3 regions of the Pseudarthrobacter sp. PvP090 genome follow, and region 2 is predicted to be linked to each of the others. Evidence: riboswitches for the same ligand, from Rfam matches in the RefSeq annotation. Region 2 holds a riboswitch; each other region holds the start of a gene.

Region 1 (10,057 bases), on a different contig from region 2:
TGCGCCCGTGTTTGATGACGCTGCCGGCGTCCGTCCCGGCGTAGATGGTGACGCCGGCTTCGAAGGCTGCCAGGACGCGTTCCGCCCGGCGCTCCCAGAGTTCCCGCATGTGCGCGGCGTACCGGGGGAACTTGGCCCCGGCCTGCGCGGCGATGTCGGGGAACGTGGCGATGTTGATGAGGGTGGGCACGATCGGCACACCCTGTTCGACGAACCGCGGCAGGTGCCTGGGGAGCAGGCCCGTGGCGTGCTCGATGCAGTCGATCCCGGCGTCGAGCATGTCATCGAGTGTGCCCTCGGCGAAGCAGTGCGCCGTCACGCGGGCGCCTTCATCGTGGGCGGCCGCGACGGCGTCTTTCAGCGTCCCGGCCGGGAAGCTGGCGGCGAGGTCGCCGGCGTCGCGGTCGATCCAGTCCCCCACGAGCTTGACCCAGCCGTCGCCGGCGCGGGCCTGTTTGCGCACGGCCTCGACCAGGCCCTCGGGTTCAACCTCGACGGCGAAGCCCCGGAGGTAGCGCCGCGTCCGGGCGATGTGCCGGCCCGCACGGATGATGCGGGGCATGTCGGCGCGCCGCTGGAGCCAGCGGGTGTCATGCACGGCGCCGGCGTCGCGGACCAGCAGGGTGCCGGCGTCGCGGTCGGCCCGGGCCTGTTCTTCCGCGGCCGGCCCGGCCACGTCCCCGCCGGGGCCGAGGCCGATGTGGCAGTGCGCGTCGACCAGCCCGGGGATGACCCAGCCGTCCAGCACAAGGTCCGGCGCGGCGGCCGGACGGTCGAAGCTCAGCAGGCCGTCCACGGACCACAGGCCCTGGTGTTCTGTTTCGGGGCCGGTGAGGACGGTGCCGCTGAACTCGATGATGCGGGTCATGGCTTTAAGCCTAGACTGCGGCCCGGCCCCGGCGTCGTCACACGCGGCGGCCCACCGCACGGCCTGTGGTAGCTTCGTCTACGACCACACGGGTGCCCTTGCAGGGGCTGAGATCGGGCTGACGCAGCCTGCGACCGTTGAACCTGTCCGGGTAATGCCGGCGAAGGAAGTGAGTATTCCGTGACGACGCAATCGACACAGCACAGCCCTGTCCACAATGAAGCAGTCCTGGAAGTGCCACGACAAGATCAGCCTCCCGCACCCACCGAGTCGTTGACGTCCCATTCCCTGGCTTTCACCACGGACGCCGAACACGGCATCCGCGTTCCGGTGACGGAAATCGCGCTGGCAGACTCCCCCGGCGGCGCCGCCAATGCCCCGTTCCGCGTGTACCGCACCGCGGGCCCGGGCAGCGACCCGGTCCGCGGGCTGGAGCCGTTCCGCGCCCCCTGGATTGAGTCGCGGGGGGACACCGAACCCTACGACGGCCGGGGCCGGGATCTGCTCGACGACGGCAAGTCGGCAGTGCGACGGGGCGCAGCATCGGCCGAGTGGAGAGGCGGCCGCACAGTGCCTCGCCGCGCCGTCGGGGGCAGGACGGTCACGCAGATGCGGTACGCGCGGGAGGGGCTGATCACGCAGGAGATGCGGTTCGTCGCGCTGCGCGAGAACTGCGACGTCGAACTGGTCCGCTCCGAGGTAGCGGCAGGCCGTGCCATCATCCCCGGCAACGTCAACCACCCCGAATCCGAGCCGATGATCATCGGCAAGGCGTTCCTGGTGAAAATCAACGCCAATATCGGCAACTCGGCCGTGACCAGTTCCATCGCGGAGGAGGTCGATAAACTCCAGTGGGCCACCCAGTGGGGCGCGGACACCGTCATGGACCTCTCCACCGGGGACGACATCCACACGACGCGCGAATGGATCATCCGCAACTCCCCCGTGCCCATCGGCACGGTCCCGATCTACCAGGCGCTGGAGAAGGTCAACGGCGAGGCGAACGCCCTGACCTGGGAGATTTTCCGGGACACCGTGATCGAGCAGTGCGAGCAGGGGGTGGACTACATGACCATCCACGCCGGAGTGCTGCTGCGCTATGTGCCGCTGACGGCCAACCGGGTCACCGGCATCGTGTCCCGCGGCGGGGCGATCATGGCCGGCTGGTGCCTGGCCCACCACCAGGAGAACTTCCTGTACACCCACTTCGATGAGCTGTGCCGGATCTTCGCCCGCTACGACGTCGCGTTCTCGCTGGGTGACGGGCTGCGGCCCGGAGCGACCGCGGATGCCAACGACGCGGCGCAGTTCGCCGAGCTGGACACCCTGGCCGAGCTCACGCAGCGGGCCTGGGACTTCGATGTGCAGGTCATGGTGGAGGGGCCCGGGCATGTGCCGTTCCACCTCGTCCGGGAAAACGTGGAGCGCCAGCAGGAACTGTGCAAGGGCGCCCCGTTCTACACGCTGGGGCCGCTCGTCACCGATATTGCCCCCGGCTATGACCACATCACCTCGGCGATCGGCGCCACCGAGATTGCCCGGTACGGCACCGCGATGCTCTGCTACGTCACGCCCAAGGAACACCTGGGACTGCCCAACAAGGACGACGTCAAGACCGGGGTGATCACCTACAAGATCGCCGCCCACGCCGCCGATCTCGCGAAGGGCCACCCCGGTGCCCATGAACGCGACGATGCCCTGTCCAAGGCACGGTTCGAGTTCCGCTGGCGGGACCAGTTCGCGCTATCCCTGGACCCGGTGACAGCCGAGGCGTTCCACGATGAGACGCTCCCCGCGGAGCCGGCCAAGACGGCACATTTCTGCTCGATGTGCGGGCCCAAGTTCTGCTCCATGCGGATCAGCCAGGACATCCGGGACGAATACGGCTCCGCGGATCCGCAGGCCGCGCTGGTGGCCGGAATGCGGGAAAAGAGCAACGAGTTCATCGCCTCGGGCGGCAAGGTCTACCTGCCGGCGCCCGCCGTGGGCGGACCCGCCGGCTAAGAGGCGTGGGCGTGCTGCTGCCGGCCGACGTCGGCGATGAACGCCCGGATGACCCGGTTCCCCTCCGCTGAATCCTGGGGCCGGTGCCCGCCCGCCGCCGTGCGGTGCAGGGCGCCGGTCTCACGCAGGTAGCCTGCGATCTCTTCATAGAGCGGTTCCCACCCGCCGGTCAGGACCAGGGTGGGGACGCCGGGGACAATCTGCAGCGGCGCTTCCCAGGGCGGAACCTGCAGGCGCAGGCGGCGCGCCTCCCGCTGGTCTTCCGGGCTGGGGGCGCCAAGGGTCGCCTGCGCCGGGGTGTGGGCGGCGAACACCCGGCGGACGAATTCACGGTGGAAATCCTCGTCGCTCAGGTGGTGGCGGACCGCGAAGAGCGGCTGCATCAGGGCACGGTGCGCCGCCGTCGCCGGGAGCTCCGCGGTGAGCGAGAGGCAGGCCGGCTCCACGAGAGTCAGCGACTGCACCAGGTCCGGGCGTTCCACGGCGGCCATCATCGCGGCGATGGCCCCCTGCGAGTGCGCGACGACGTGGCCGCCGGCCTCGCCGCGGCCATCGTTGGCCAGCGCACGAAGGACGATGGCGGCGTCGGCGTCGAAGTCCGTTTCCAGCGGCTCGGCGACGGGGTCATACCCGTGGCGGCGCAGGAACAGCGCATCGTAGTCCAGCGCCATTCCGTGCTGTTTCGGCCACGCGGCAGCACCGAAGCTGCCCGCCCCGTGGACGAAGACTACGCGAGGCTTGTACATGGTCTAACCCTATGACACCGCACCGGCAATGGGCCGGCGACATCTCGGCCGGCAGGGCCTTATTTGCCGCCGCCGAGGAACTTGTCGAAGCCCTTGGGCAGGTTCAGCTGGGAGGGATCGAAGTCGCCGCCCTGCTGGCCGAACGCGGCACCGGTCGGGAGGGCCTTGGCGCCTTCGGCCCGGCGGGCCTGGGCATCCTTGAGTTCCTGGGCGGCCTTGGCCGGGTTGCCGGAGCGGGCCTTCTTCTTGGGTGCGCTCTTGGCGCCCTTGCGGGCCCCGCCGCCGCCTCCCATGCCGGGCATTCCCGGCATTCCGGGCATGCCGCCGCCGGCAGCCATCTTCTTCATCATCTTCTGGGCCTGCGCGAAACGTTCCAGCAGGCCGTTGACCTCGGAGACGTGCACACCGGAGCCGCGGGCGATCCTGGCCCGGCGGGAGCCGTTGATGATTTTCGGGGCAACGCGTTCATGCGGTGTCATGGACCGCACGATCGCCTCGACGCGGTCGATCTCACGCTCGTCGAACTGCTCGAGCTGCTGCCGGATGTTCTGCGCCCCGGGCATCATCATGAGCATCTTCTTCATGGAACCCATGTTGCGGATCTGCTGCATCTGAGCGAGGAAGTCGTCGAGGGTGAAGTCTTCCTGGTCGGCGAACTTCTTCGCCATGCGGGCAGCTTCGTCCTTGTCCCAGGACTTCTCCGCCTGCTCGATCAGGGTGAGCACATCACCGAGGTCGAGGATGCGCGAGGCCATGCGGTCCGGGTGGAAGAGCTCGAAGTCGTCCAGGCCTTCGCCGGTGGACGCGAACATCACGGGCTTGCCGGTGACCGAGGAGACGGACAGCGCGGCGCCGCCGCGGGCGTCGCCGTCGAGCTTGGAGAGCACGATGCCCGTGAAGTTCACGCCCTCGTCGAAGGCCATGGCCGTGTTGACGGCGTCCTGGCCGATCATGGCGTCGACCACGAACAGCACTTCGTTCGGAACGATGGCGCGGCGGATCTGACGCGCCTGTTCCATCATCTCGGCGTCCACGCCGGTCCGGCCCGCGGTGTCAACGATCACGACGTCGTGCAGCGTGCGGCGGGCTTCCTCGACGCCGGCACGGGCGACCGAGACCGGGTCTCCGGCCGGGTGCTCCAGTTCGGTGGAAGTCGCTCCCGGGTGCGGGGCGAAAACGGGCACGCCGGCGCGCTTGCCGACAACCTGGAGCTGGGTCACCGCGTTGGGACGCTGCAGGTCGCAGGCCACCAGGAGGGGGCTGTGGCCCTGCGCCTTGAGGTACTTGGACAGCTTGCCGGCCAGGGTGGTCTTGCCGGCACCCTGGAGGCCGGCGAGCATGATGATGGTGGGTCCGGTCTTCGCGAGGCGGATCCGGCGGGTCTCGCCGCCGAGGATCTCGACGAGCTCCTCGTTGACGATCTTCACGATCTGCTGGCCGGGGTTCAGGGCGGCCGAGACTTCGGCGCCGAGGGCACGCTCGCGCACGCGGCCGGTAAATTCGCGGACCACGGGCACGGCAACGTCGGCGTCCAGGAGGGCGCGCCGGATTTCGCGGACCGTGGCGTCAACGTCCGCCTCGGTCAGGCGGCCCTTGCCACGGAGATTCTTGAAGGTTGCTGTCAACCGGTCAGAGAGTGAATTGAACACGCGCCGTGCACTTCTTTCAGTGGATCTACAGATGGCGGCCGGTCCGGCACGCCAGCGTCGCGACTGATGTTCGCCGGAACGAACTGCCTCGACAACGGGACTCGACTATCTAGGGTACCAAGACGCGCCTTCAAGATGGCATGCTGACTTAGGTGACCAGCCAAACAACTGTAAAAACCCTGCTCATCCTCGGCGCCTCGGGCGACCTCACCGGGCGGCTCCTGCTGCCGGGTCTGGCCCGGCTCGTGTCCCGGGGACGCGCCGACGGCCTGACCCTGGTGGGCGCCGGCTCCGATGCGTGGACCCCCGATCAGTGGCTGGAGCGCATCGAGGAATCCTTCGCCGACGCCGACTCCCAGGCCGAGGCGTACGGCCGGCGGGAGCTGAAACGGATCCGCGACACCACCGCCTACCACCAGCTCGACGTCACGGCCGACGGGGAGCTGGCCGGCCTGCTGGCCCGGCTGGAGGGGCCCGTGGCCATTTACTTCGCGCTGCCGCCGCGCGTCAGCCAGCTGGCCTGCGAGGCGCTGGCCCCCGGCCAGGTGCCGGCGGGGACCCGCCTGGTGATGGAGAAGCCGTTCGGTTCCAGCGAGGAGTCCGCCCGGCACCTGAATGAAACCTTGTCGGCCCTGGTCCCGGAGGACCACATCCACCGGGTGGACCACTTCCTGGGCAAGGCGACGGTGTTGAACATCCTGGGGCTGCGCTTCGCCAACACCTTCCTGGAGCCGGTGTGGAACCGGGAGCACATCGAAAAGGTCGAGATTGTCTTTGACGAGGACCTCGCGCTGGAGGGCCGCGCCCGCTATTACGACGGCGCCGGCGCCCTCCGCGACATGGTCCAGAGCCACCTTTTGCAGATCATGGCCCTGATGGCGCTCGAACCGCCCGCCTCGGTGGACGAGCGGGACCTCCGCGACGCGGTGGGCACGGTGCTGCGGGCCAGCAGCATCAAGGCACCCTACGCCAAAAGCACACGGCGCGCCCGGTATACCGCGGGATCGGTCGACGGCCGCAAGGTCCCGGACTACGCCAGGGAGGACGGCGTGGACCCGACCCGGCGCACCGAAACGCTCGCCGAGGTGGAAGTGCGGATCGACAACTGGCGCTGGCAGGGCGTCCCCTTCATCCTGCGCTCCGGCAAGGCCCTGGGCGTCAAACGCAAGGAAGCGGTGGTGACCTTCCGGCCGGTGCCGCACCTGCCCAAGGGCTTCAGCGGGGTGGACTCCCCCAACCAGCTGAGGATCGGCTTCGGTCCGGACACCCTGCAGTTCGACGTCGACGTGAACGGCCCCGGCGATGTCCTCGCCCTGGACCGTGCCACCCTGAAGGCCGAGCTCAGCGCGTCCGAGCTGCTGCCCTACGGGGAGGTCCTGGAGGGTGTCCTGACCGGCGATCCCCTCCTCTCCGTCCGTGCCGACACCGCGGAAGACTGCTGGCGGATCCTGGAACCCGTCCTCAAGGCCTGGTCCAGGGACAGCGCACCGCTGGAGGAGTACGCCGCCGGGAGCGCCGGGCCGGAAGGCTGGCGGGACTGAGGGCCGCGGCCGTCGTTTCAGCCGGCCAGACACACAAAAGCGGGCCGGGTACCTTTCCAGGTTCCCGGCCCGCCTTGTTGTGTGAAGCTGACGGTTAGATAGCGGCCGAACCGCGTTCTCCGGTGCGGACCCGCACGGCTTCGAACACATCCATCGTCCAGACTTTGCCGTCACCGGCCCGGCCGGTGTTCGAGCTGGCGATGATGACATCGAGGATGTCGTCCGCCTGTTCGTCGGTGGCCAGGACCTCTACCCGGATCTTGGGCAGCAGGTCGACGTTGTATTCGGCGCCGCGGTACACCTCGGTGTAGCCCCGCTGCCGGCCGTAGCCGCTGGCCGCGCTGACGGTGAGGCCCTGCACTCCGTAGGCCTCAAGGCCCTCGCGGATGGTGTCGAGCTTTTCCGGCCGGACGATTGCTGTGATCAGTTTCATGCCTCCACACTTTCCTTACCTGCTGCTGCGGTCTTCTTACCGTTGGACGAAGCGTCCACCGTCTCGGCCGGGGCCGCCGCGGCGTCGCCCTGGGCCTTGCCGGTGATGAGTTCGTGCAGCGGGGTGAAGCTTCCGCCGTGGCCGCCGACGCCGAATTCGTAGGCGGTTTCGGCGTGCAGGCTAAGGTCCACACCCACGACTTCCTGCTCCTGGGAAACCCGGAAGCCCATGGTCTTGTGGATGGCGAAGGCGATGATTGCGGTCATCGCTGCGGAGTAGGCGATGGCGATGCCGGCCGCGGCGAGCTGGGCCCACAGCTGGGTGAGTCCGCCGCCGTAGAACAGGCCGCCGCCAACACCGTCGGCCGGGAGGGCGATGAAGCCCAGTGCCACGGTGCCGATGATGCCCGAGACGAGGTGGACACCGACGACGTCGAGCGAGTCGTCAAAGCCCCAGCGGAACTTGAGGCCGACGGCCAGGGCGGAAGCCGCACCGGCGATCAGGCCGAGGGCCAGGGCGCCGACAGGGCTGACGTTGGCGCAGGCCGGGGTGATGGCGACGAGGCCGGCAACCACACCGGAAGCGGCACCGAGCGAGGTCGGGTGACCGTCGCGGATACGCTCCGTGATAAGCCAGCCGAGCATTGCCGCGGCGGGGGCTGCGAGGGTGTTGACCCAGATCAGGCCGCCCTGTTCTGCCGTCGTTGCTGCGCCGCCGTTGAAGCCGAACCAGCCGAACCACAGGATCGCAGCACCGAGCATGACGAACGGGATGTTGTGCGGGCGGTGGTTGGGGTCCTTGCCGAATCCCTTGCGGTTGCCGATGATCAGCACGAGGATCAGTGCTGCAACACCGGCGTTGATGTGGACAACCGTGCCGCCGGCGAAGTCGATCGCCGGGCCGAGGGCCTGGCCGATTGCGCCTTCCGGGCCGAACAGCCCGCCGCCCCAGACCATGTAGGCCAGCGGGCAGTACACCAGGGTGACCCAGACCGGGACGAAGACGGTCCAGGCGCCGAACTTGGCGCGGTCAGCGATCGCGCCGCTGATCAGGGCGACGGTGATGATGGCGAAGGTGGCTGCGTAGCCGACCTTGATGAGTCCGTCAGGAGTGTCGATGCCCTCCAGCCCGAAGGTGGCGAACGGGTTTCCCACCATCTGCATGAAGCCCTCGCCGGAGCTCATCGAGGCGCCCCAGAGCACCCAGACCACACCGACCATGCCGATGGAGATGAAGCTCATCATCATCATGTTCAGTGCGGCTTTGGCGCGCGTCATGCCGCCGTAGAAAAATGCGAGTCCTGGTGTCATGAACAGCACGAGCGCTGCTGCCACCATCAGCCATACGTGACCTGCGGTAAGTTCCATGGTGCACGTCCTCCCTTGCTTAGATGCGATCTAAAAGATGTTGCGGAGTTCTCCGCGTGCCTCAACGCGGTTTGCGTTCTAAGAAGAGTTTGTCGTCGACGTGTTTCGCTGGCGGAGGATTTAGATTGCCGGGTTGTTACAAGAACCTCCCGGAAGTAAATGGTGCAAATCGTTCTTGTTACGGTTATGTTTCACGCGTTCCAACATCCCTCCTCCACCGCCCGTATCACCAGGAAGCCACCGCCATGAGCAAGACGCCCCGCCCCGCGGGATCCCCGCCGCAGGCCGGCACCCGGACCCACGGCAAGGCGGTGCTGCCCCGGGACATCAAGGTGATGTTGGTGGCCGCCTTCCTCATCGCCCTCGGCTTCGGTCTCGTGGCACCGGTCCTCCCCCAGTTCGCCACCACTTTCGACGTCGGCGCGACGGCGGCTGCCGTGATCGTGAGCATCTTCGCCTTTATGCGGCTGGTGTTCGCTCCCGCCGGTGGTGCGCTGATTGTGCGGCTCGGCGAACGGCCGGTCTACGTGGCCGGCCTGTTGATTGTGGCGGCGTCGACGGCGGCGTGTGCCTTCGCACAGGACTACTGGCAACTGCTCATCTTCCGCGGCCTCGGCGGTGCCGGGTCGGTGATGTTCACGGTGGCGTCGATGGCCCTGGTGGTCCGGCTGGCGCCGCCGGAGAGCCGCGGCCGGGTGTCCGGGGCCTATGCCTCGGCGTTCCTCATTGGCAATGTGTGCGGGCCGGTCGTGGGCGGATTGCTGGCCGGCTTCGGCCTGCGGGTGCCGTTCCTCGTCTACGCGGCCGCCCTGGTCCTGGCGGCGCTCGTGGTGCAGACCCAGCTCAGCCATGTGCCGGCGGCGTCCCGCCCGGACGGGACTACGGCGCCGGCGATGGAGCTGCGCGAGGCGCTGCGTGACAGCGCGTACCGGGCGGGGCTGTTCTCCAGCTTCGCTAACGGCTGGGCGACCTTCGGCGTGCGGATGGCCACGGTGCCGCTCTTCGCCGTCGCCGCCCTGAACGCGGGGCCGGAATCGGCGGGCTGGGCTCTGGCCATGTTCGCCGCGGCCAACGCGGTGGCGCTGACGTTCTCCGGCAAACTCGCGGACAGCCTGGGCCGGAAACCCATGATGGTCTCCGGACTGCTGGTCACGGGAACCGCAACGGCGGCCATCGGCTTCACGCACGATCTGCTCTGGTTCCTTGTGGCGACCGCTGTCGCCGGCATCGGTTCAGGGCTGCTCGGTCCCGCGCAGCAGGCAGCCATGGCCGACGTGATTGGCAACGAGCGCTCCGGCGGGCGGGTACTGGCCATCTTCCAGATGACCGCCGACAGCGGCGCGATCATCGGACCGGTGCTTGCCGGGCTTCTCGCGGACCGGCTGGGCTATGGCTGGGCTTTCGGTGTCACCGGCGGCGTCCTGGTCGCGGCCGCCGCGGGCTGGCTGC
Region 2 (10,057 bases):
TGGCACCGTTGTACGGCAAGGACACCGGCGCCGGGGAATACAACGATCCGTTGCCGCAGGCGCTGATCCTCACCTCGATCGTGATCTCCTTCGCCGTCACGGCGTTTATGCTCGGCATCATCTACCGGACCTGGGTGCTGGCCCGCGAGGATGAGATCCAGGACGACGCCGAGGACCGCCGTGTCGCGAAGACGCCCAGCTTCGACGTCGAGGACGACTCCGTGATCCCGGTGGAGACCTCCGAATTCCCGCTGACCATGATCGGCTCGGACGGCCAAGCGGTTTCCGATGTTCCCGACGGGGCCGAGGCCACGGTCAAGGTCGCCGACCGCAAGCTGGACGCCGCGGAAGCTGCCTCGGAGGAACAGCCCGGATCCCTGAATGTGACCCCACCCAAGGAAGGAGGCGGACAGTGAACATTGCCAGTTTCGCCCCGCTCGCCGTCCTCCTCCCCATCCTCGGCGCGGCCCTGACCTTCCTGCTGATCCGGCATTCGCGGGCCCAGCGGACCGTGAGCATTGCGCTGCTGTCCCTGACGCTGCTGCTGGAGTGCTGGCTGCTGGCCTCCGTCTGGGACGGCGGAACGGCGGCCGTCAACATCGGCGGCTGGCTCCCGCCGTGGGGCATCGTGATGGTGGTGGACCAGTTCTCCTCGCTGATGCTGGTGGTCTCCTCCTCCGTGAGCCTCGCCGTGCTGATCTACGCGACCGGGCAGGGCATGGCCGACGGCGACCGGGACGCGCCGGTGTCGATTTTCCACCCCACCTACCTGATCCTGGTCGCCGGGGTGTCCAACGCCTTCCTCTCCGGGGACCTGTTCAACCTCTACGTGGGATTCGAAATCCTCCTGACCGCCAGCTACGTGCTGATGACCCTCGGCGGGACGGGGCCGCGGATCCGGGCCGGCGTGACCTACGTGGTGGTCTCCGTGGTGTCCTCGGTGCTGTTCCTGATCGCGATCGCGATGATCTACGGCGCCACCGGCACCATCAACATGGCCGACCTCGCCATCAAGCTCGCGGACCTGGACCAGGGCACGCAGAACCTGCTGCACGTGATGCTGCTCGTGGCATTCGGCATCAAGGCGGCCATTTTCCCGCTATCCTTCTGGCTCCCGGACTCCTACCCGACGGCGCCGGCCCCGGTCACGGCGGTGTTCGCCGGCCTGCTCACCAAGGTGGGCGTCTACGCGATCGTCCGCACCGAAACCCTGCTGTTCCCGGGCGACACCTTCAATACCCCGCTGATGGTCGCCGCCCTGCTGACCATGATCGTGGGAATCCTGGGCGCCCTGGCCCAGAGCGACATCAAACGACTCCTGTCCTTCACCCTGGTCAGCCACATCGGATACATGGTGTTCGGGCTCGCGATGTCCTCGGTGGCCGGGCTGGGCGCCGCCGTTTTCTACGTGGCGCACCACATCACCATCCAGACCAGCCTGTTCCTGGTCACCGGCCTGATTGAACGCCGCGGCGGCAGTTCCTCGATGGACCGCGTCGCCGGGCTCGCGAAGCTGTCCCCGATGCTGGCGGTGCTGTTCTTCGTTCCGGCGATGAACCTGGCCGGCATCCCGCCGTTCTCCGGCTTCCTGGGCAAGCTCGGGCTGCTGCAGGCCGGGGTGCAGCTGGGAACCCCGCTGGCCTACGCCCTGGTGATCGGCGGGGTGCTCACCAGCCTGCTGACCCTGCTGGCCATCGCCCGCGTCTGGAACCGCGCCTTCTGGCGCAAGCCCGAGGACGCCGAACACCCCGATCCGGTCCTTCTGGCCGCCCCCGAGGATTCGGCCACGGGGGACCGGGCCGGCAAGACCAACGTCACCCTGCTGCCGCGGACCATGGTGGGCTCCACCCTCGGCCTGGTCATCTTCGGCGTCGGGCTGACCATTTTTGCCGGTCCGCTGTTCAAGGTGGCGGACCAGTCCGCCGTCGACATGCTGGACCGGAGCTCGTACATCCAGGCGGTCCTCGGTGAGGACGCCCCGGTCCCCGCGATCGCCCAGCCCGAGCCGCGGGTGGTGTCCAAATGAGCCGGAAACGGATCTCGCTGCGGCAGGAACTCCCGCTGCTGGTGTGGCTTGTGATTGTCTGGGGTGCCCTTTGGCGGGACTTCAGCCCCGGGAACCTGCTCTTCGGCGCACTCATCGCCGTCCTCGTGGCCCGGATGTTTTACCTGCCGCCGGTGGAGCTCGGCGGCCGCTTCAACGTGCTCCGGGCGGTTCCGTTCGCCCTGATGTTCCTGGCCAAAGTGGTGGCAGCGAGCTTCCAGGTCCTGTACCTGGCCGTGGCGAGGGGCCCCAGGGTGATCAGCGCCGTCGTCGCCGTCCCGCTCCGGAGCCACTCCGACCTGCTGGTCACCGCGACCGGCCACGTCACCGCGCTGATCCCCGGCTCCCTGGTCGTGGAGGTGGACCGCTCCACGTCCACGCTCTACATCCACGGCATCAACGTCCGCAACGCCGACGACGCCGCGCAGCTGCGCAAGGACGTCCGTGACACGGAAGCCGGGCTGATCAGGATCATGGGCACCAAAGCCGAACTGTCCGCCCTCAACCAGGAGGTGGCGGCATGATGCAGCTGGTCCTGACCGTGACCGCGGTGGTGCTCTCCCTGGCCGCCGGAGGAGCAATCATCCGGATCGCGCGGGGCCCCTCGCTGCTGGACCGGGTGCTGGCCGCGGACGTGCTGCTGGCCATCGTGGGCGCGGCCCTGTGCATCGACATGGCCGCGAACCGGCACCTCAACAACCTCATGCTGCTGGTGGCGGTGTCCCTCATCGGGTTCGTCGGCTCCGTCACGGTCGCCCGCTTCGTTGCCGACCGTCGGGAGAAGCCCCGTGAATCCTGAGACATTTTCCGCCGATGCCGTGATCGACGCAGTTTCGGCGGTGTTTATGGTGGTCGGCGCCCTGATGTCCCTCGCCGCGGCGGTGGGCCTGCTCCGCTTCCCGGACCTCATGACCCGGATGCACGCAGCCACCAAGCCGCAGGTACTGGGACTGTTCCTGCTGCTTTTCGCGCTGGGCCTGCAGATGCGCACGTGGTGGGTCTGGCCGGTACTCGTGGTGGCATGGATCTTCCAGCTGCTCACCGTGCCGGTGTCCGCGCATATGGTCGGCCGGGCAGGTTACCGGACGAAGCACCTGCACCCGGAGCTGCTCAGCACGGACGAACTGGAGGCCGTGGTGCAGCAGGCTGCCGGCAAACGCGGGTTCACCGACGACGACGGCGGCGAGGCCGCCGCCGGTCGGTGAGGGCTAGACGATGTCCTGGGACTTGGCGAAGCGGGTAATCGCACGCTGGGTGCCGCGGTTGGCGAGGACCTGGATGATGGCGCTGACGCCCGCTGAGATCAGCGCGAAGGTCAGGGCCGAGTGAAGCGTGGTGGGCACATCGTCGTCGTGGCCCTTGGGCGGCTGGTTGCCGGTGGCTTTCTCCCAGACGCTGTCGACGAGCTTGGTGCCGACATAGCCGGCGAGCAGGCTGACGCCGGTGCCGAGCAGTTTGATGAAGAGGTTCATTCGTCGTGACTCCTTGCGGGAGGAAACAGGGCTTCCCCTAGCCTAGCGTTTATGGCCCGGCGGAACGGCCAAAGGACGCGGGACCGCGGCGAGGCCGGGTGATGCCTTTGTCCGGACGGCCCGGGACCAATGCCCCTGTCCGGCGGGTCCGGCCCGGTCCTACCTTCGAGCATGGACCAGCCCAAAACCCGACAGCAGGGCCACGCCTCGCCGCTGGCCACCCCGCCGGCTGACGGCCAGACCTGGCGGCGGCTCTATTTCTGGGCCGGCATCTCCTCGGTGCTCTTCGTGGCCCTGCTGATGCTCGCCCTGGTCCTGGACTTCGCCGCCCCGCCCCCGGTCCACGGAGGCGCCGAAACGCTGGAATACATCGCGCGGAACAAGGGAATCTACCTTGCCGAACAGCTGCTGTGGATCGTGCCGAACATCCTGCCGGTGCTGGTGTTCGTTGCCCTCTTCGTGGCGCTCGCCCCGCTCGACAAGAGCCTGGCCCTGCTGGCCACGGTGGTCGGCGGACTGTCGTGGGCGCTGATCCTAGCCGTCCCGGTCACCAGCCGGGGCTCCCTGGTGCTGGTCTACCTCAGTGACCGTTACTCCGCGGCGGACGACGACGCAGCCCGTCTCCGGTACGCGACCGCCGCAGAGGCCATCGTGGCGGAGAACAACACCCCCGCCGTCGTCGGCGTCCTGTCCGCGCTCGGCATCCTGCTGATCTCCTTGGTCATGCTGAAGGGCGTGCTGCCGGGGGCTCTCGCTTGGCTGGGGATCGCCACCGGCGGCCTGGGCGTCGTCGCGGAGGCGTTGCGGCACGCGGTCCCGGAGTTCTACTGGGCCTACGGGGTGCTGTTGTGGGTCTGGTTCGTGGCCGTGGGGCTCGCGCTGATCCGGCTGGCCGCGCGGACGCCCCGGAGCAGCGGCAGGCTAGCCTGACGTTTGTGGCCCGGCGGAGCGGCCGAGGATCTCCGTCAAGGCCTCGACCACCAGCTCATGATCGGCCTTCTGCGGCAGCCCCGAAACCGTGACCGTGGCGACCATCCCGGTGCCGCGCAGGTAGATGGGGAAGGCGCCGCCGTGCGCGGCGAACTCCTGCTGGTCGAACCAGGCGTTGTCCTCGATCCGTCCCCCGGCGGCGCGGGCCCGGAGGCCGACCAGCAGCGACGGGACCTCGTACCGCACGGCTGTGCGCTGCTTGGCCCTGATCCAGCGTTCGTTGTCCGGGGTGGCGCCCGCCAGGGCCGCGTGGAACAGGACCTGCTCACCTTTGGTGATGTCGATGGCGATCGGGTGGGAGCGCCGCCGGCCGAGTTCCACCAGGAGAAGTCCAAGGTCCAGGGCGTCGTCCTTGCTGAACGACCGGAACTGCAGCTCCTCCATTTCGGCGAGGATGCGGCCGATGAGCGCACCCAGGGACCCGTGCGGCTGCGGTTCCGCGGAGTCCGGGTCGTAGTCGGGGGAAGACACTGGTGAGTTGGTCAAATGAATCAGCTTCCGTTAGGTGGCCGCCGTTGGTTGGCCGGCAGGCCGCGGCGCCCGGCGTTCCATGCTTTGTGCGACTCTACCAACCCGGCTGTTGCGGGTCACCGGCGCCGAAGCCGGCGGATTGTGACGGCCGGCGCCGGAAAACAAGCCGTTACGGGTGTAAACTGGGCCACGCCCACAAGGGCGATATTTAGATACGACAGGGGAGCGCCGCCGTCGGGCATCGCCGGAGAATTCCGGGGAAACCACAGGTGGGCGCTGAGAGTGCGGACAGCCGCAGACCCTCGAACCTGATCCGGTTAGTACCGGCGCAAGGGAGTCGAGTTCTCAGAGTGCGCGGGGCTGTGGCGGAAGCCGCGGACCCGGGGCACTCTCCCCTCCTGTTCCTCAGGAGGACGATATGACTGACACATCAGCGAAGCACACACCTGCCAAGAACGAACCCGCCAAGACACCCGCCAAACCCAACCGCAGCTGGCGTGTGGTGGACATTGTGGTGGCCGCGTTGATCGCGGTGGCCGGCGGCGTGATCTTCTGGGCCTGGTCCCAGGGCGCCAACCTCATTTCCGCGCCCGTCAACGCTTTCTATCCGCCGCTCACCGGGCTCTACGCCGGCGGCTGGATGATCCCCGCGGTCCTGGGCATGCTCATCATCCGCAAACCGGGTGCCGCGCTGTTCTGCGAAGGTGTTGCCGCCACCGGCGAGCTGATCATGGGCTCGCAGTACGGCACCACGGTGCTCATCTCCGGCCTGCTGCAGGGCCTGGGCGCCGAACTGGTCTTCGCCGCCTTCATGTACAAGAAGTTCAACCTGCCGGTGTCCCTGCTGGCCGGAGCCGGGGCGGGCCTGTTCTGCGGCCTGAATGATTCGTTCATGCCTTGGGGCTGGAACATCGCCTACGCCGGCGGCGACAAGCTCGCGTACATCATCTTCACTGCCATCTCCGGCGCCGTCATCGCCGGCGGGCTCTCCTGGCTCGCCACCCGCGGCCTGGCCAGGACCGGGGTGCTGAGTTCCTTTGCCTCCCGCAAGGCCGCCACGGAGCCTGTCTTCTCCTGACGACCGCACACTGACCATGACATCCTCCGATACAGTCCGCCCGGCCAGCGTCACCGCCCGCGGCTGGGGCTGGCGGCACGCCGGCCGGTCCCGGCCCGCCGTCAGCGGCCTGGACCTGGACATCCGGCCCGGGGAGCGCGTGCTGCTGCTGGGACCCTCGGGTGCCGGCAAGTCCACGCTGCTCCACGCCCTGGCCGGGGTGCTCGGCGACAGCTCCACGGGCGGCGCTGACCCTGCAGCCGGCGCCGCGTCGGACGCCGAGGACGCGGACGAGTCCGGCAGCCTGCTGATCGACGGTGCCCCGCCGCGGTCCCGGCGCGGCCGGGCCGGGCTGATGCAGCAGGACCCGGAGACCCAGGTGGTGCTCTCGCGCCTCGGCGACGACGTCGCCTTCGGCGCGGAGAACCTCTCCGTGCCACCGGCGGATATCTGGTCACGGGTAGCGGAAGCGCTCGACGACGTCGGGCTCGGCCGGCTGCCGCTGGACCACCCGACGTCGTCGCTCTCCGGCGGGCAGAAGCAGCGACTGGCGCTCGCCGGCATCCTGGCGATGCGCCCCGGGCTGATCCTGCTCGACGAACCCACCGCCAACCTCGATCCCGCCGGCGTCCTGGAAGTCCGCGACGCCGTCGGACGTTGCCTGGATAAGACCGGAGCCACCCTGGTGGTGGTGGAGCACCGGGTCTCGGTCTGGAAGGACCTCGTGGACCGGATCGTGGTGCTGCAGCCCGGCTCGGCCACGGACTCCGCGGTGCTGATCGACGGGCCGCCGGACCAGGTCCTGGCGCAGGCACGGGACATGCTCACCGCGGCGGGCGTCTGGGTGCCAGGCTATGTGCCGCAGACCCGGGCGCGCGGCGGCACCCCGGACGCCGGGGCATCCGGTGTATCCGGTGCATCCGGGGGGACCGCCGCCGGAGCCAGCACCGCGGGACGGCTGCTGCTGGCCGCGGAGGACCTGGCCGTCTCGCGCGGACGCCCGCGGCGGGCCGGTCTCCGCGGCGGCTTCCGGCCCATTCCGCCGCAGCCCGTGCAGTCCGGCATCACGGCCCAGGTCCGGGCCGGGGAGGCCCTGACCATCACCGGGCCCAACGGCTCGGGGAAGTCCACCTTCGCCCTGACGCTCGCCGGGCTGCTCGCGCCCGTGTCCGGCAGGGTCTCTGCCACCATGGAACTCAGCGCCGGCGCCGGGATCGACCCCTACCGGTGGAAAGCGCAGCAGCTGATCGCCAGGATCGGCACCGTGTTCCAGGAACCCGAGCACCAGTTCGTCACCGGCCGGGTGCTCGATGAGCTGATGTTCGGGCCCCGGCACCTGGGCCGCGGCGAGGAGCGTGTGGACGAACTGCTGGAGCGGCTGCGGCTGACGGAACTCGTGGACGCCAATCCCTACACGCTCTCGGGAGGCGAGAAGCGGCGCCTGTCGGTGGCCACCGTCCTCGCCGCCCATCCCCGGGTGCTCGTCCTGGACGAACCCACCTTCGGCCAGGACGCCAACACCTGGGCCGAGCTGGCCTCCTTCCTCTCCGAACTGCTCGACGACGGCACCGCCGTCGTCTCCGTGACACATGATGCCGAGTTCAGCGCGGTCCTGGGCGGCACCGAGCTGGGTCTCCGCGCCCCGGACCACCGCGCACCGGACCGCCAGGCACCGGACCGCCGGGCACCGGGGAAGGTCGCCGCGCCATGAGGCAGGAACTGACGCTGCGCGGCAACCATGCCCTGCTGACCCGCGCCAACCCGCTGGCGAAGTTCGCCGCCGTTATGCTCATCACGATGGTGCTGGCGCTGTCCATCGACTGGGTGTCCGCCTCCGTGGCCCTGGCGTTCGAGCTGGCGCTTCTTCCGCTGGCCGGGCTGACCCTCGCCCTGCTCTGGCAGCGCGGCTGGCCGCTGATCCTGGCCGCCGCGCTGGGCGGCTGGAGCACCACGATCCTCGCGCCGGACAGCGGGGGCATCCTGCTCGACGCCAGGATCTGGTCCATCAGCGAAGGATCCCTCGAACTCGGGGTGGGTTTTATGATCCGCGGCCTGGCCATCGCGCTGCCGGCGGTGCTGCTGATGAGCTGCACGGACCCCACGGACCTGGCGGACGCCCTCGCGCAGAAGGCGAAGCTGCCGCACCGTTTCGTCCTCGGGACCCTGGCCGCGATGCGGCTCGTGGGGCTCATGGCCGAAGAGTGGCAGACCATCGGCATGGCACGCCGCGCCCGCGGCGTGGGCTCCCACGGGAATCCGCTGCAGCGGCTCCGCGCCACCCTGGGGCAGAGCTTCGGGCTGCTGGTGCAGGCCGTCCGGCGCGCCTCCCGGCTCGCGGTCACCATGGAAGCCCGCGGCTTCGGCGGGGCACACCGCACGTGGGCCCGGAAATCGACCTTCAGCGGCGTGGACGCCTGGGTCCTGCTGGGCGGGGTGCTGATCGCCGGCGCCGCGGTCGCCGCCTCGCTGGCGGCGGGAACCTGGAACATGGTCTTCCTGACACGGCAGTAACGCCGGATATCGCACGGTGCGGGTATTTCTGTGAAATTGACCGCGTTCTGGCTGGAATGCAGGGCGCCAATAGATCACCCGTGATATTTTTTGGGTATGACTCAAGAGACTGCTGAAGAAGTCGGTGCCCTGCTCCGCGACGCCCGTGGCCAGAAAGGCTGGACCCAGGGGCAGCTCGCCGCCGAGCTGGGAACCAGCCAGAGCGCGATTGCCCGCATGGAACAGGGCAAGCAGAACCTGAGCCTGAAAATGATCCAGCGGCTCGAGTCCATCTTCGGCCGGAGCATCGTCAAAGTGGGCCGGCAAGCCATGACGCACCTCCGGGTCGAGGGCGGCCGTACCCTGTCCGGCTCCGTCGACGTCAACAGCAGCAAGAACGCCGGCGTTGCCCTGCTGTGCGCCAGCCTGATCAACCGCGGCACCACCACCCTGCGGCGGCTCGCCCGGATCGAAGAGGTCAACCGGATCGTCGAGGTGCTGACCAGCATCGGCGTCGAATGCACCTGGCTCAACGCCAGCGACCTGCAGATCCGCCGCCCCGCCGTGCTGGACCTCGACTCAATGGATGTCGAGGCGGCCCGCCGGACCCGCAGCGTCATTATGCTGCTGGGCCCGCTGCTGGACGAATCCAGCGAATACCGGCTGCCCTACGCCGGCGGCTGCGACCTCGGCACCCGCACCGTGCAGCCGCACATGCAGGCGCTGCGCCAGTTCGGCCTCAGCGTCGACGCCAAGGCCGGCTTCTACGCCGTGCAGGCGCCGCCGTCGGACGGGCACGACCGCTCCTTCGTGCTCAGCGAACGCGGCGACACCGTCACCGAAAACGCCATCATGGCCGCCGCGCACCGCAGCGGCACCACTGTCATCCGCAACGCCAGCCCCAACTACATGGTGCAGGATCTGTGCTTCTACCTGCAGATGCTCGGCGTCGGGATCGAGGGGGTGGGGACCACCACACTGAAGATCACCGGCCGGCCCGCCGTCGACGCCGACATCGAATACTTCCCCTCCGAAGACCCGATCGAGGCGATGAGCCTCATCACCGCCGGCATCGTCACGAACTCGGAAGTGACCATCCGGCGCGTCCCGATCGAATTCATGGAAATCGAACTCGCGACGCTGGAACAAATGGGCCAGCGGCTGGAGGTGTCCGGCGAGTACCTGGCCCGCAACGGGCGCACGCGGCTGGTGGACGTCACCACCCGGACCTCGGAACTGCACGCCCCCGAGGACAAGATCCACCCCATGCCGTTCCCCGGGCTGAACATCGACAACCTGCCCTTCTTCGCGGTCATCGCCGCGAATGCCCAGGGCCAGACGATGATCCACGACTGGGTCTACGACAACCGTGCGATCTACCTGACCGAGCTGAACAAACTCGGGGCCCAGGTGCAGCTCCTGGACCCGCACCGGATCTACGTCAACGGACCCACCAAGTGGCGTGCGGCCGAGGTGGGCTGCCCGCCGGCCCTCCGTCCCGCGGCCTGCCTGCTGCTGGCGATGCTCGCCGCC
Region 3 (10,057 bases), on a different contig from region 2:
TCAGGCCCATCGGCCCGCGGGCGTGCAGCTTCTGGGTGGAAATGCCGACCTCGGCGCCCAGTCCCAGTTCGCCACCGTCGGTGAAGCGGGTGGAGGCGTTGACGATAACGGCGGCCGAATCCACCTCGGCAATGAAGCGTTCGGCGTTGCCGAGGTCATTGGTCAGGATGGCTTCGGTGTGGCCGGTGGACCACGTGCGGATGTGCTTGACGGCGTCGTCGAGGCTGTCCACCATGGCCACGGCGAGGTCCAGGTCCATGTATTCGGTGGCCCAGTCCTCGTCCGTGGCGGGGACCGAGTCGACCGAGGCCGGCAGCGCGGCGCGGATCCGTTCGTCGGCGTGCAGGGTGACGCCGGCGGCGCGCAGTGCTGCGGCGACGGCGGGCAGCACAGTCGACGCGGAGTGGACCAGCAGGGTTTCCACGGTGTTGCAGACGCTGGGCCGCTGGGTCTTGGCGTTCAGCAGGATCTCCACGGCCATGTCCTCGTTCGCGGAGGCGTCCAGGAATATGTGCACGTTGCCTTCCCCGGTCTCGATGACGGGGACCTTGGCGTTGGTCACGACGGACTGGATCAGTTCCCGGCCGCCGCGGGGAATCAGGACGTCGACGCGGCCGCGGGCGCGCATCAGGGCATTGGCGCCGTCGCGGCCGTACTGGTCGACGCTTTGCACGGCGTCGGCGGGCAGGCCTACGGAATCGAGGGCGTCGCGGAGCACGGTGACGAGGGCGGCGTTGGTCGCGGCGGCGGCGGTCCCGCCGCGCAGGATGACGGCGTTGCCGCTCTTCAGGCCGAGCCCGGCGATGTCCACGGTGACGTTGGGGCGCGCCTCGTAGATGGCCGCGACGACGCCCATGGGCACGTTGACCTGGCGGAGCCGGAGCCCGTTGGGCAGGGTCTGGCCGCGGACCACGTTGCCGACGGGATCGGGCAGGTTGGCGAGGTTCTCCAGCGCGGCGGCGAGGCCCTGGATGCGGGCGTCCGTGAGAGTGAGCCGGTCCAGCATGGCCGCGGACGTGCCGTTGGCTTTGCCGGCGGCGACATCCGTGGTGTTGGCGGCGAGGATCTGGGCCTTGCGTTCCAGCAGCGCGGATGCGATGGCGCGCAGCCCGCGGTCCTTCCAGGCCCGGTTGGCGCCGGCCATCCTGCGCGCGGCCTGGCGCGAGCGGTCGGCGATGGCGTGGACGGCTGCCTCGACGTCGACTGACGCGCCGTTTTCCGGTGCAGTGTCCGGGCCGGCATCGCGGGTGGCGTCCGCCGGTCCGTCCGCGGGGAGCAGACCTTCGGCGAACAGCTTTTCGGCGAGCACGGCAGAGCGGGGGGTCAGGGCCTCAGTCATGCTTCCAGTTTAGGCGAGCGGGCGGCTCAGACCAGCACCAGATCGTCAACATGAACAACGACGCGGTCATATCCGCGGCCGAGGGCCTTGCCAAGCTCCTTCGTGGAGCGGCCCAGCATCTGCGGAAGTTCGGCGGCGCCGTAGTTGACCAGGCCGTGGGCGATCACGGTGCCGTCGGGTGAGACCATTGCCACGGCGTCGCCGGCCTCGAAGTGCCCGTGCACGGCGGAAATGCCGGCCGGGAGCAGCGAGGTGTGGCGGTCGCGCACGGCATGGACCGCGCCGTCGTCGAGCACCAGCGTGCCCTCCACGGAGGCGAGGTGCGCGAGCCAGAGCAGGCGGACCGGCTTGCGGGAGCCGTTGACGGAGAACCAGGTTCCCACATCCTTGCCTGCCAGCGCGGCGGCGGCGTTGCCCGTGGACGTGACGAGGGCGGGGATGCCCGAGCCGGCGGCGATGGTGGCCGCCTCGACTTTGGTGACCATTCCCCCGGTGCCGGTCCCGGCCTTGCCGGTGCGTCCGATCGTGACGCCGTCGAGGTCTTGCGGGCCGGTGACGTGCGGGATCCGCTTGGCGCCGTGCGCGGGAGGGCCGTCATAGAGGGAATCGACGTCGGAGAGCAGCACGAGGGCGTCGGCGCGGACCAGGTGGGCGACGAGGGCCGCGAGCCGGTCGTTGTCGCCGAAGCGGATCTCATGGGTGGCGACGGTGTCGTTTTCGTTGACCACGGGCACGACGCCGAGGTTCAGCAGCCGGTCCAGGGCGCGCAGGGCGTTGGTGTGCTGGCTGCGGCGCATGAAGTCTTCGGCGGTGAGGAGCACCTGGCTGACGGTGACGCCGTGGGCCCCGAAGGCGTGGGTGTAGCGGGCCATCAGCAGCCCTTGGCCCACGCTCGCGGCCGCCTGCTGGGTGGCAAGGTCGCGGGGACGCTTGGCGAGGCCGAGCGGCGCGAGCCCGGCCGCGATCGCGCCGGAGGAGACCAGGATGATCTCGGTGCCGGCGTTGCGCTTGTGCGCGAGGGCGTCGGCGAGCTCGGTGAGCGCCTCTTCCGAGATGCCGCCCTTGATGGACGTCAGCGACGACGATCCGACCTTGACCACGATCCGCCGGGCCCCGGACAGCAGGGAGCGGTCGGGGGCCGGCGTGACCGTAGCACGGCTGTCCGGGGCCCGGCTGTCCGATGCCCTGCGGGGATCCGGGGAGACCGCCGCGCCGGGTGCAGTGACGGCTTTACTCGTCATCTGTTGCGCCCAGTCCACTCTCCTTGAGCGGCTTGGCGACCCTGCGGCTGCTGACGGATTCGGTCCAGATCCCGGCCTTGCGCTCGGCTTCGAGTTCGGCGCGGGCGGCAGCCTTGGCCTCGCGGCGTTCGATCTGCTCGTCGCGCTTCTGTCCGCGGGTGGGGCGGTCGCCGATGTCGGCGAAGCGCACGTCGGTGCCGCGCGGGGCGGCCAGCAGTTCGGCGCCGGCCATCATGGTCGGCTCCCAGTCGAAGACGACGCCGTCGTCCTCGCCGATGACGACCATGTCGCCGGGCTTGGCGCCCTGCTTGAACAGTTCGTTTTCGACGCCGAGCTTGGCCAGGCGGTCGGCGAGGTAGCCGATGGCTTCCTCGTTGGTGAAGTCGGTCTGCTTGACCCAGCGCACGGGCTTGTCGCCCAGGACGCGGAACAGCGGTTCGAGGTTCTTCTCTTCGCGGCGGATCTTGAAGCCGGATTCGTTGACCGCACGCGGCTTGAGAATGGGGGCATGCACCTTCGGCGGGGCGGCAGCGAGGGCGTCGCGGGCTGCCTGGACGATTTCTCCCATGGCGAAGCCGAGCTGGCGGAGTCCTTCATGGCTGGTTGCCGAGATTTCGAAGACCTTGTAGCCGCGCGATTCCAGTTCCGGACGGACGAACTCGGCCATGTCCTTGCCGTCGGGCAGGTCCACCTTGTTGAGGGCGACCAGGCGGGGGCGGTGGTTCAGCGGGACGACCTCGCCGTCGGCACCGCTGTAGCTCATGTCGACCGCGTACTTCTCCAGCTCGGCCTCGATGATGGCGAGGTCGGAGAGCGGGTCGCGGTCCGATTCGAGCGTGCCGCAGTCCAGGACGTGCACCAGGGCGGCGCAGCGCTCGACGTGGCGGAGGAAGTAGTGGCCGAGGCCCTTGCCCTCGCTGGCGCCTTCAATCAGGCCCGGGACGTCGGCGATGGTGAAGCGCACGTCGCCGGCCTGGACCACGCCGAGGTTCGGGATCAGGGTGGTGAACGGGTAGTCGGCGATCTTGGGCCGCGCGGCCGACATGGCGGCGATCAGGCTTGACTTGCCGGCGGAGGGGAAGCCGACCAGGGCGATGTCGGCGATGGACTTCAGCTCCAGGACGACGTCGCTGGATTCGCCTTCGATGCCGAGCAGCGCGAAGCCCGGGGCGCGGCGCTTCTGCGAGGAAAGCGAGGCGTTGCCCAGCCCGCCGATGCCGCCGGCGGCCGCGATGTATTCGGCGCCTTCGCTGACGAGGTCCGCGAGGACCTGGCCGTCCTTGGACTTGACCACGGTGCCGACGGGGACCGGAAGGATCAGGGTTTCGCCGTGTTTGCCGGCGCGCCAGTCGCCCATGCCGGGGCCGCCGTTGGTGGCGTGGCGGTGCGGGGCGTGGTGGTAGTCCAGCAGGGTGGTGGTCTGGGGGTCGACGCGCAGGATGACGTCGCCGCCGTTGCCGCCGTTGCCGCCGTCGGGACCGCCGAGCGGCTTGAACTTCTCGCGGTGAACGGAGACACAACCGTGGCCGCCGGTACCGCCGGATACGTGCAGTACTACCCGGTCTACAAAGCTAGCCACGTGGATCTCCTCAGTGCTGTTCCCCGGGGGTCCGAGGACTCCCAAGATGATTGTAATGCGGTTAAAACACCGGTGGAGCGGACCTAATGGCCCGCCCCACCGACTTAAGACTTGTTGTTACTCTGCAGCTGCTGCAGCCACAATGTTCACAACGCGACGACCGCGGCGGGTGCCGAACTCGACAGCGCCGGGGGTCAGGGCGAACAGGGTGTCGTCGCCGCCACGGCCAACGCCGGCGCCCGGGTGGAAGTGGGTGCCACGCTGGCGGACGATGATCTCGCCTGCGGAAACTACCTGGCCGCCGAAGCGCTTGACGCCGAGGTACTGGGCGTTAGAGTCACGACCGTTGCGAGTGGAACTCGCGCCTTTTTTATGTGCCATTTGGAAATGCCTGCCTTAAAATTCTGGGGAATCTGCTGAAAACCTGAACAGTAACGATTAGTTACTTGATACCGGTGATCTTGACCTTGGTCAATTCCTGACGGTGACCCTGGCGCTTCTTGTAACCGGTCTTGTTCTTGAACTTCTGGATGACGATCTTGGGACCGCGAAGGTCCTCAAGGATCTCAGCCGTAACCTTTACCTTGGCCAGGTCCGAAGCTGCAGACGTGACCTTGTCACCGTCTACCAGGAGCAGTGCGGGCAACTCAAAGGTGCTGCCGGCTCCACCGGGGACGCGGTTCAGGGTAACGAAGTCTCCAACGGAAACCTTCTCTTGGCGGCCGCCTGCGCGGACAATCGCGTACACCACTGGGGAACTCACTTCTCTCGACGTTTATTACTAGATTTGCGTGCGGAACCTGGGTCCAAATGTTTTTGGTCCGGCTCACGCTGTGCCTCTACGCCGGTGGGTTCCCCGGGGGGACCCATGAGCTATCCCGTGGACAATCGCACTCGAAATCAAGTGGAGCGTCCTCAAGGTCATAACCCAAGTGTTGGCGTAAGCACCGAAGATCTAGACTACGCTAATTTTGCCTTCGGCCGCAAATGAGGCTGGTTCCGAAGGGAGGTACGTGGTAGGCGCCACTCTGTATGGACAGGGTGTTGCCGCAACGACTTCCGGAACCGTGCCCACCTATCGTACAGGCTCCGCCCGGCTCCCCGGGTCAGGCGTGCAGCCGCGGCGCGTCGAAGAAATCGACCTCGTACCGGGCGGACTGCCGGAAGGCCACGGTCATGGCCTGCCGTTCGCCCTCCGACGCCCTCCGCCCCGCCGCGTCGGCATATGCGACGGCCTGCCGGGTGGCGGCGGCGAATTCCTCATCCGCATAGGTTCGCAGCCACACCGCATAAGGGTGCTCGTCCGGGGCGCCGGCGGCGAGGAACTGCCCGTGGAGGGTCTCCCCCACCTCCGCATAGAGCCAGAAGCACGGCAGCACAGCGGCCACGAGCACCCCGTAGCTGCCGGAGACCGAGGCGGCCAGCAGATGGTCCACATAGGACTTGGTCACCGGACCCAGCGTTCCGTCGGCGGTTCGGGTACTCAGCCAGGTCCGGTGCAGCTCCGACTCGACTTCGAGGCAGTTCTGGGCGGACCGGGCCCAGAAGAGCTGCTCGGCCTCCGTGGGCGCGATTGCGGCGGCGCGAGCCAGGACCCGGGAATAGCCATTGAGGTAGAGGGCGTCCTGGGCGAGGTAGTAGGCGAACTCCTTCTCCGGCAGCGACCCGTCCGCCAGGGCCTTGATGAAGTCCAGGCCGTAGATCGCTTCGAGGTCGGCGGCTGCCGCGTCCCGGAGCGCGGCGGCGAAGGCCCCCTCGGCCGGGACGCGGCCGGTTTGGCCATGGTCCTGCGTGTGCTGCTGGACGTGGTGGAAATGATGGACCGGCCCGTTGCCGTTGCCGACGTCGAGGTCCGCCGAGGTGCGCAGCGCCTCCTGCAGCCAGGGCTTGACGTTGCGGAGCACGGTTTCCCAGTCCCCCCGCCCGTCGTGTCCCAGGATCCGGGCCTGTACGGTCGCCATCGCCGAGGACAGCGAGCATCCGGTGCCGTGGCTGTTGCGGGTGGGCACCCGCTCCCCCGGCACCACGACGACGTCCTGGGCCAGGAGTCCTCCAGTGTTGACCAGCGCGTCCGGGCAGCCGGCGCCGTCGTCGAGGTGGCCGCCCTTCACCAGGACCGTGGCCCCCGTCCGGGCGGCGAGCCGCTTGCCCTGCTGCAGGGCCGCGGCCCAGTTCCCGGCGGCGGGTTCTTTGAGCAGGATGGCGAGTTCGGCGAGGTTGGGGGTGATCAGGTCGGCGTAGGGCAACAGCGCCTCCAGGGCCGCCTCGGCCGACTCCTGCAGCAGCCGGTCGCCGCTCGTCGCGACCATCACGGGATCCAGGACCACGACGGCGGGCCGGGCCTTCTCCAGCCAGGTGCGGACGGCGTCGATCACGGCGGCGTCCCCCAGCATCCCGATCTTGACGGCGTCGATGCTGATGTCCCCGCTGAGGGCGTCCAGCTGTGCCGTGAGGAACGCCGCCGGCGGGACATGCACGGCGCTGACTCCGCGGGTGTTCTGCGCGGTCAGGGCGGTGATGGCCGCCATGCCGTAGCCGCCGTGCGCGGCAATGCTTTTGAGGTCGGCCTGGATTCCGGCACCGCCGGAGGGATCGGAGCCGGCGATCGCGAGCACCCGCGGGATGCGGGGGGCCGCCGGGGCCGGGACACACGGAAGAAACGATGAGGTGGTGGTCAAGAGAGACATCCCTTCGCCGGTGCTAACCGGACAGGTTCAACGGGTCTGGATCTCAGCCGGCTCGATGCGCGGCACCCCGTGTCAGGGACCCAGCCTAGCCGCATCCCTTAACGAAGTCGCGGGCACGGCCCGAACCTGGTCGTATTGCTACGCCGTCCGGACCGCACCCGCGGCCTTGCTGAACTGTTCCGGTGTTAGAGCTCCGAAGCCGGAACCCCGACACCGAGGATGATCGGCTCGCCGGCGGCAGGCCTGGCCGCCGGCGTGGTGGCTGCCGGGACCTTGGCCTCATGCACCGAAACGGCGGCCTGCGGGGTTTCCTGGCGCTGTTCCACCGAGGTCTCGTTGGCTGCACCCTGGGCGCGGCTGGCGCTGCGGTTGCGGCGTCCGCGGCGGGCCCGGGAGGTGCCCGCCTCGGCTTCCGCCTCGGTCTGGGATCCCGGCGCCTGGGCGCGTCCCGGTCCGGTTCCGCCCGTGCGCGCCGGGGCGGCCGTAGCGGTCCGGGCGGCCGGAGCCTTCGTTGCCGGCGACTGCGCGGCCGGTGCCGCCTCGGCTTCACCCAGGTGGGCGAAGGCCTCGGCCAGGAGATCCAGGGTCAACGAGGGCGCGCTTGTCTCGTCGGCGTGTTCCACGAACGGCAGGGCGACCTGCTCGCCGCCGAACGTCAGCACGGCGGCGGGACGTCCCGCAGCCTCCTCCGTCGCGGCCAGCTCGACGGCTGCCTCGAGGGCGGCCTGGCGGGTCCCGGCGTCGGCGGCGGCTGCCTCCCCGTCGTGCAGGTGGGCGGCGTGCGCCGCTGCGGCGATGTTCGCCAGCGCGGCGCGGGTGGCCTCGGCCTTGGCGTGGCGCTCGGCCTCGGTGGGCTCGGCGTGGACTGCTGCCGGGGCGGACTGCTCGTCCGTGCCCTGGCCTCCCCTGCCGCGGCGGCGGCTCTTGCGTTCCGTCCTGGCTGCGGGCTGGTGCTCGGTCCGCGGGACGTGGTGCTCGGCGGCCACGACGTTGGCGCGGCGGTGTTCCACCGGTTCGTCGTGGGTGACGATGCCGCGGCCGGCGCAGGTTTCGCACTGCTCGCCGAAGACCTCCAGCAGCCCGGTGCCCATCCGCTTGCGCGTCATCTGCACGAGGCCCAGCGAGGTCACCTCGGCGACCTGGTGCTTGGTCCGGTCCCGGCCCAGGCACTCGACCATGCGGCGCAGCACGAGGTCGCGGTTGGATTCGAGCACCATGTCGATGAAGTCGATCACGATGATGCCGCCGATGTCGCGGAGCCGGAGCTGCCGGACGACTTCCTCGGCCGCTTCGAGGTTGTTCTTGGTGACGGTTTCCTCAAGGTTGCCGCCGCTGCCGGTGAACTTGCCGGTGTTGACGTCCACCACGGTCATGGCTTCGGTGCGGTCGATCACGAGGGAGCCGCCGGAAGGCAGGAAGACCTTGCGGTCCAGGGCCTTGTGGATCTGCTCGTCGATGCGCCAGGCGGCGAAGATGTCCGTGTCCTTGGTCCACTTTTCCAGCCGGCCCACCAGGTCCGGCGCCACGTACGTGACGTAGGCCTCGATGGTGTCCCAGGCTTCCTCGCCGGAGACGATCAGCTTGGAGAAGTCCTCGTTGAAGACGTCACGGACCACCTTGATGGTCAGATCGGGTTCGCCGTAGAGCAGCTCGGGGGCGAGGATCTTGGTCGAGGTCGACTGCCCCTCGATCCCTTCCCACTGGGCGCGGAGGCGGTTGATGTCGTGCGTGAGCTCTTCCTCGGACGCGCCCTCGGCGGCGGTGCGGACGATGACGCCCGCATCTTCCGGCAGGCGGTCCTTGAGGATCCGCTTCAGGCGGTTGCGTTCGACGTCGGGCAGCTTGCGGGAGATCCCGGTCATGGAACCGCCGGGAACGTACACGAGGTAGCGGCCGGGCAGCGAGATCTGGCTCGTGAGCCGGGCGCCCTTGTGCCCGACCGGGTCCTTGGTGACCTGGACCAGCACGGAGTCGCCGGACTTCAGCGCATTCTCGATCCGGCGCTGCTTGCCCTCGAGGTTGACGGATTCCCAGTTGACTTCGCCGGCGTAGAGCACGGCGTTGCGGCCGCGCCCGATGTCGACGAAGGCGGCTTCCATGGACGGCAGCACGTTCTGGACCTTGCCCAGGTACACGTTTCCGATCAGGGAATCCTGCTGGGTCTTCGAGACGAAGTGCTCGGCCAGGACGCCGTCTTCGAGGACGCCGATCTGGATTCTGTCGTCGCGCTGGCGGACGATCATCTGGCGGTCGACCGATTCGCGCCGGGCCAGGAACTCGGCCTCGGTGATGACGGTGCGGCGGCGGCCGGTATCGCGGGATTCGCGGCGGCGCTGCTTCTTCGCCTCGAGCCGGGTGGAGCCCTTGAGGGAGGTGACGCGGTTGTTGACGGGCGCCTCGGCGGCTGCACGGGGTGCACGGACTCGGGTCACCGTGTTGGGCGGATCGTTGTCCTCCCCGCCGGTCAGTTCCAGATCCTGGTCGCCACGGCGGCGGCGACGGCGGCGGCGCGAGGTCACGCCGTCTTCGAGCGGCTCGTCGGAGCCTTCTTCTGCTTCTTCCGCTTCGTCCCTGTTGCCTTCGGCCGTGTCGTTGTCGGCACCGGACTCACTGTCGGATCCGCGGGTGCTGCGTCCACGGCGCCCGCGGCTGCGGCGGCGGCGGCGGCTTCCGGCGTCCTCGCCGTCACCGTCCTCGCCTTCTTCTTCCTCGGTTTCTGCCACTGCGGCGGCCGCCGGTGCCGGGCGCACGGCGGCGGCCAGGTCGGGGGCCTGGAAGATCATCGAGGTGACCGCTCCCGGCTCAAGGAACAGCGAGGCCGCGGCGGAGGGTGCCTCGGCGGGCGTTTCTGCTGCTTCTGTTGCTGCGGAGGCACTGGCCTCCACTGCGGCTTCCGCGGGAGTGGCTGCTGTTGCTTCGGGGGTTTCTGCGGTGTCTTCCGCGGCCGGGGTCTCGGCGGCGGGTGCTGCGGCGGCGGGTGCTGCGGCGGCGGGCACTTCAGCGACCGGGCCAGCGGCCTTGGCGCGGCTGGCACGGCGCCGGACCGGCTTCTCCACCGGAACGTCAGCGGCTTCAGCGGCCGGCGCGGCGCCCGCGGCATCGGCGAAGGCCGGAAGGGGCTCGGCCGGTTCGGCGACCTTGCGGGCGCGGGAGCGGCGGACGGGCGCCTTGGCAGTGGCTTCGGCGGCCGGAGCCACGGCTGCGTCGGTTG

What was found. A riboswitch is a leader RNA that binds a small molecule or an ion and turns the genes downstream of it on or off. The one in region 2 is predicted to bind thiamine pyrophosphate.
Region 1: linked by a shared signal. The riboswitch ahead of thiC (phosphomethylpyrimidine synthase ThiC) and the one ahead of ABIC21_RS03970 (ECF transporter S component) in region 2 are both predicted to bind thiamine pyrophosphate.
Region 3: linked by a shared signal. The riboswitch ahead of ABIC21_RS14925 (bifunctional hydroxymethylpyrimidine kinase/phosphomethylpyrimidine kinase) and the one ahead of ABIC21_RS03970 (ECF transporter S component) in region 2 are both predicted to bind thiamine pyrophosphate.

What each region holds. Positions count from the first base shown of each region.
Region 1 covers NZ_JBEPPO010000006.1:30,005-40,061, forward strand. The annotation lists gene ABIC21_RS08340 (amidohydrolase family protein) at 1-868, opposite strand, end outside; TPP riboswitch at 947-1,054, shown strand; gene thiC (phosphomethylpyrimidine synthase ThiC) at 1,103-2,872, shown strand; gene ABIC21_RS08350 (alpha/beta fold hydrolase) at 2,869-3,618, opposite strand; gene ffh (signal recognition particle protein) at 3,678-5,267, opposite strand; gene ABIC21_RS08360 (glucose-6-phosphate dehydrogenase) at 5,420-6,808, shown strand; gene ABIC21_RS08365 (P-II family nitrogen regulator) at 6,903-7,241, opposite strand; gene ABIC21_RS08370 (ammonium transporter) at 7,238-8,608, opposite strand; gene ABIC21_RS08375 (MFS transporter) at 8,854-10,057, shown strand, end outside.
Region 2 covers NZ_JBEPPO010000003.1:48,641-58,697, forward strand. The annotation lists gene ABIC21_RS03930 (Na(+)/H(+) antiporter subunit C) at 1-416, shown strand, start outside; gene ABIC21_RS03935 (Na+/H+ antiporter subunit D) at 413-2,026, shown strand; gene ABIC21_RS03940 (Na+/H+ antiporter subunit E) at 2,023-2,568, shown strand; gene ABIC21_RS03945 (MrpF/PhaF family protein) at 2,565-2,843, shown strand; gene mnhG (monovalent cation/H(+) antiporter subunit G) at 2,833-3,249, shown strand; gene ABIC21_RS03955 (DUF4235 domain-containing protein) at 3,253-3,516, opposite strand; gene ABIC21_RS03960 (DUF4386 family protein) at 3,688-4,446, shown strand; gene ABIC21_RS03965 (heme-degrading domain-containing protein) at 4,438-4,992, opposite strand; TPP riboswitch at 5,187-5,330, shown strand; gene ABIC21_RS03970 (ECF transporter S component) at 5,396-6,055, shown strand; gene ABIC21_RS03975 (ABC transporter ATP-binding protein) at 6,072-7,745, shown strand; gene ABIC21_RS03980 (energy-coupling factor transporter transmembrane component T family protein) at 7,742-8,545, shown strand; gene ABIC21_RS03985 (UDP-N-acetylglucosamine 1-carboxyvinyltransferase) at 8,642-10,057, shown strand, end outside.
Region 3 covers NZ_JBEPPO010000012.1:98,099-108,155, forward strand. The annotation lists gene ABIC21_RS14900 (glutamate-5-semialdehyde dehydrogenase) at 1-1,339, opposite strand, end outside; gene proB (glutamate 5-kinase) at 1,366-2,580, opposite strand; gene obgE (GTPase ObgE) at 2,570-4,159, opposite strand; gene rpmA (50S ribosomal protein L27) at 4,277-4,540, opposite strand; gene rplU (50S ribosomal protein L21) at 4,602-4,910, opposite strand; gene ABIC21_RS14925 (bifunctional hydroxymethylpyrimidine kinase/phosphomethylpyrimidine kinase) at 5,266-6,846, opposite strand; TPP riboswitch at 6,829-6,926, opposite strand; gene ABIC21_RS14930 (Rne/Rng family ribonuclease) at 7,032-10,057, opposite strand, start outside.